One region of the Paucibacter hankyongi genome, then DNA from elsewhere that is predicted to be linked to it. Evidence: predicted binding sites of a transcription regulator. Region 1 holds the regulator's gene; the other holds the start of a gene.

Region 1 (2,455 bases):
ATGGCCCAGCGTGACACCCGCACCAACGAACTGCTCGACATGCTGGCGCACCGCAGCGTGCGTAAGATTTTGGTCGTCAACGCCGCTCAACAGGGCGAGACGATTGAAGACGTGGTCAGTGCCTGGCGCGCGTCTGAATGCCACGGCGTGGTCTTGTCCAAGATCGACGAGGCCGTCAAGCTGGCTCCTGCGCTGGACACGCTGATCCGCCACAAGCTGAAGGTCTTGGGTGTGACCAACGGTCAGCGTGTGCCCGAAGACTGGCACCGTCTGTCGTCTCAGGCTCTGGTACAGCGCGCGCTGCGTGCCGTGGCCGCCGGCGCCTGGCGCATGGACAACGCCGACGTCAACCTGATTTTTGCCGGTGGGCCCGCGCTTGGCCCCCAGCACGCGGCCGCCATGGGCGCCTTCTAAGCCGCCCCGCCGATCAATAAAAGAATTGGACAGCATCATGCGCGACCACTACCTCCCCCACCACTCCCTGGCCCCGCAAGATCAGGCCGACGGCCTGCGTCGTTTGTTCGCCAGCTCGCGTGTGCGCTTCATCCCGGTGGTCAGCAATCCGCATGTGGTGGGTTCCGGCGTGTTGCTGGAGGGACTGTGTGCCGCCTTCGCCGAGCTCGGTCTGCACACCCTGGTGGTGGACGCGGGTGAGACTTCGCCCAAGCCTTCCGAGCTGGCCTCGGTGGACCTGAGTTCTTGCGTGGACCGACTGTCCAAAGATGTGTCCTACTTGGCAGCCCGCGGCCTGCCGATGCGCTATATCAATGCCAATGGCTCGGCTGCTCAGTTTTTGGAAGCGGTGACCGATGCCGCACCGCACGCCGATGTGGTTTTGCTGCACGCCAGCGCCGCCGAGTTGGCGCGCGTGGTGGCCTTGCGCGAAGTGCGCCCGGTGCTGCTGGCCGACACCGACACTCAAAGCGTCACCCATGCCTACGCCGGCATGAAGTGGTTGGCCAGCCGTGCCGGCCTGATGGTCTACAGCCTTTTGCTGGCCAGCTCGCCGCAGCTGCGTTTGTCTGACCGGATCGCTCAGCAGATCAGCAGCTGCGCCGATGGTTTCCTCGGTGCGGTGCTGCGTGACTGGGCCTGCATGGACCCGAAATGCCCACCGACCGCACCGATTGCCCCTGAAGTCCGCCACTTGGCGCGTGAATTGCTGATGGCTGCCCCACCCGGAGCGGCCTTGGAGGCCTCGGTCAACGCCAGCCCACTGCGCCCCGCGCAGCGCTCGCCGTTTTTGTCCGCCGCCACTGTTTGATTGCCGCTGGAGCTGATGATGTATACCGCCAAAGGCCGCCTCGATAATTCCTCACTCATCAAGCAATACAGCCCCTTGGTGCGACGACTGGCGCATCAGATGATCGCCAAGTTGCCGGCTAATGTGGAGATCGATGACCTGATCCAGGTCGGATTGATCGGCCTGACCGATGCCTTGTCGCGGTTCGATATCGGCCAGGGCGTTCAGTTTGAAACTTTCGCCACTCAGCGTATTCGCGGTGCCATGCTGGACGAGCTGCGCGGCGGCGACTGGATGAGCCGCGGCACACGTCGCCAGCAGCGTGAGATCGAAGGCGCGGTGCGCAAGCTCGAGCAAGAGCTGGGCCGCGCGCCGGTGGAGAGCGAAATTGCCTCCGAAATGAAGATCCCGCTGGCCGAGTACCAAGATCTGTTGGGCAAGGTGCGCGGCACGCAGCTGGTGTATCTAGAGGATATGTCCGGCGATGAGGGCGATGAGGACTTCCTTGATCGCCATGTGGCCGACCACAGCAACAACCCGATGCTCAAGTTGCAGGACCACCGTATGCGCGAAGCGCTGGTGGCCGCCATCAAGAACCTGCCCGAGCGTGAGCAGCACATGATGAGCATGTACTACGAGCACGACATGAATCTGAAGGAAATCGCGGTGGTTTTGAAGGTCACCGAGTCGCGGGTCTGTCAGCTGCACAGCCAGGCCATCGCCCGTCTGCGTGTCAAGCTGCGCGACTGGTAAGACGCTGCGCGAAGCTTGCAGCAGACTTGCTGTCGACTCGCCTGAGCCGGCAAGTCGCACAAAAGAACAGCGGGCGGTCGGTGCGACCGCTCTTGGAGGACTACGTGGCACTTTGGTGGAAGCAGAAGCCGGAAATTGAGATTCAAGCGAGCGCGCCGCCGCAGCGGCCTCGGCAAACCGAGTCATCCGAACTGTTGATCCAAGAAATTGCGCGCTCGGCCTCCGGTGTAGGCAAGGACGCGGCCGAGGTCCGCGGTGTGTTGGAAGACACGCAAAAGGTCGTGATGGCGCAGGCCCAGGCGATGGGCGAGCTGTCGAACGATCTCACCGAGGTGCGTCAGGCCCAGCAAGCCATCAGCCAGGCCACCGAAAAATCGCGCTCGGCAGTGTCCCGCGCCAGCACCGCGCTGGAAGGGGTGGGCAACGAGGTGGGCGGCATCGTGCAGACACTGCGCCAAG
Region 2 (2,455 bases), 110 kb from region 1:
GATCGCCTCCAAATATGCGAACCCCGAAATTGGTCGGCGCAATCTGGAAACCCTGGTGGCCGCGACCCTGGAAGCCACCCTGCTGCACCCCACCAAGAACGCACCCAAGAGCTTCCTGGAGGCCGCGCAGACCCTGTCGGATGCGAGCTTCAAGGCCTACCGTGGCCTGGTCTATGACACCGCCGGATTTGCCGATTACTTCTTCGCCGCCACGCCGATCCGCGAAATTGCCGAACTGAACATCGGCTCTCGCCCGGCTTCCCGCAAGGCGACCCGCGCCATCGAAGACCTGCGGGCCATCCCCTGGGGCTTCAGCTGGGGCCAAAGCCGTGTGGCCCTGCCCGGCTGGTGTGGTTTCGGCTCGGCAGTGATGGGTTTCCTGGGTGCCGAGGGCAGCGATCAGTACAAGCAAAACCTGGCCCTGCTCAAGCGTATGCTCAAGCAATGGCCGTTCTTCCGCACGCTCTTGTCCAATCTGGACATGGTGCTGGCCAAGACCGATCTGGGCATCGCCGAGCGCTATGTGGAGTTGGTCGAAAACAAGCGCCTGGGCAAGAAGATCTTTGCCGCGGTGCAAGAGGAATTCAGCCGCACCCAACAGGCGCTGAACCTGATCACCGGTGAAGCGCAGCGCTTGGCCGGCAACCCGGCGCTGGCCCGCTCAATCGAGCACCGCTTCCCCTATATCGACCCACTGAACCACCTGCAGGTCGAACTGATGCGCCGCTACCGGGCGATTCCTGTCGACAAGCGGGCCGAAGACCCCGCCTTGGAACGCGTCCAGCGCGGCATTCATTTGTCGATCAACGGCATCGCCGCCGGCTTGCGCAACACCGGTTGAGCGCGTTGCCGGCATGCTGGCAGGCACGCAGCAGTGCTAAGAGCGATCAGAGCGACTTTCGAAAGAGGGTCGCTCTTTTTTTGATCTGTGGGTTTTCGACTCAAGCCACAGGCGGAATTGCCGATAGCCCAAGAGTCAGCATGCCCGACGGAGCCGCATCATGGATCTTTCCAACACCGCCCTGGTCAACAACGCCGGCTCCGCCAAATCGGGCTCGGTGCAGGCGGAGGCACAGTTCACGGTGTTGAAAAAGGCTCTTCATCTGCAGGAGCAGGGGGTGATGGACTTGCTCAACGCGGTGCCGCCTTCGCCCCCCTTGGCCAGCAGCGGCCCCTTGGGGACACGCCTCAACACCTACGCCTGAACCCACCGATTCGAATTCACCGGCTGTTTTTGCGCTGCGCCGCACCGGCACAGCGGCACCTCCGGTAAGCTCAAGCCTGCAAGCAACAACAGTTGACTCGACTTGCCTTGGGACACTTGCCCAAGACGGGGCGAATTGATCAGCGATAAGGGCAGGACATGCACGTCGAGACTCCGTATTCCCGCATCGAAGCGCTGGTGGTGGACGATATGGCCACCCAGCAAACCACCTTGCGTGGTCAGTTGGGCATGTTGGGCATTGGCAAGATCGACGCCGCCGGCTCCGCCGAAGACGCCCTGCGCATGATTCGCGCCAAGCCCTATGGCCTGATCCTGTGTGACTACAACCTGAACCATCGCACCGATGGCCAGCAACTGTTCGAGTTGCTGCGTGAACAGCAGGTGCTGACGCCCGATTGCCTGTTCTTCATGATCACCGCCGAGAGCAACTACAACTCGGTAGCCGCTGCCAGCGAGCATATGCCGGACGCCTATCTGCTCAAGCCAATCACGGCCGGCGACATTGAAGACCGACTGAAGAACCAACTCGACAAGCGCCAAGCCCTGCTCGAGATCAACCGCCAGCTGAACAAGAAAGACCTGGCCGCTGCCTTGGCCGCCTGTGACACCTTGTTGGCCAAAAAAGACCGCTGGTTCATGCATGCGCTGCAGATCAAGGGTCAGGTCTTGCTCGACCTGGGTTGCCCAGATGACGCCAAAAAGGTCTACCAAGACGCGCTCAGCCTGCGCGACGGCCTGATGTGGGCGCAGATTGGCATGGCTCGCGCCGCCAAGGCCAGCGGCAAGTTCGAAGAATCGAAACGGCTGGCGGAAGAAATTTTGGAAAGCCGCGACGGCGCCAAATGCCTGGCGGCGTTTGATCTGCTGGCCGGCTCGCTGGAAGCGCTCGGGGACGCAGCCGGCGCACTCAGCGCCCTCAAACAAGCTGCGCAGGTGGTGCCCTCGGCCAAACGCCTGCGTGTGCTGTCCGAAAGCGCTTACCGGAATGACGATTTGGCCACTGCCAAGTCCTGTTTAACCAAGGCCTTGAAGTCCAGCCAAGGCGCCATGACCGCCAACCCGCAAGATCTGCTGACGCTGGCGCAAACCCAGATCGACATCGGCGAGGCCAAGGAAGCGCTTGAAACCTTGCACGAAAACGCCTTGCGTGGTCTGCACAAGCCCGAATTCGATATGGTGGTGCAGGCCCTGCGTGCCCAGGCCCACGCGCTCTTGGGCGAGACCGACAAG

The links. Region 1 encodes FliA, which starts transcription of late flagellar genes. Its sites were predicted from a motif close to CTAAAGTTTNNNNNNNNNNNGCCGNTA; they were not measured.
Region 2: WG899_RS14515 (putative motility protein) is a predicted target of FliA. The motif match lies at 941-967, and genes of this name have one in related genera.

Annotation. Positions count from the first base shown of each region.
Region 1 is NZ_JBBHJX010000009.1:200,244-202,698, reverse strand. It holds gene flhF (flagellar biosynthesis GTPase FlhF) at 1-414, shown strand, start outside; gene WG899_RS15025 (MinD/ParA family ATP-binding protein) at 452-1,264, shown strand; gene WG899_RS15020 (RNA polymerase sigma factor FliA) at 1,283-1,996, shown strand; gene WG899_RS15015 (methyl-accepting chemotaxis protein) at 2,023-2,455, shown strand, end outside.
Region 2 is NZ_JBBHJX010000009.1:94,918-97,372, forward strand. It holds gene ppc (phosphoenolpyruvate carboxylase) at 1-841, shown strand, start outside; gene WG899_RS14515 (putative motility protein) at 1,002-1,205, shown strand; gene WG899_RS14520 (response regulator) at 1,364-2,455, shown strand, end outside.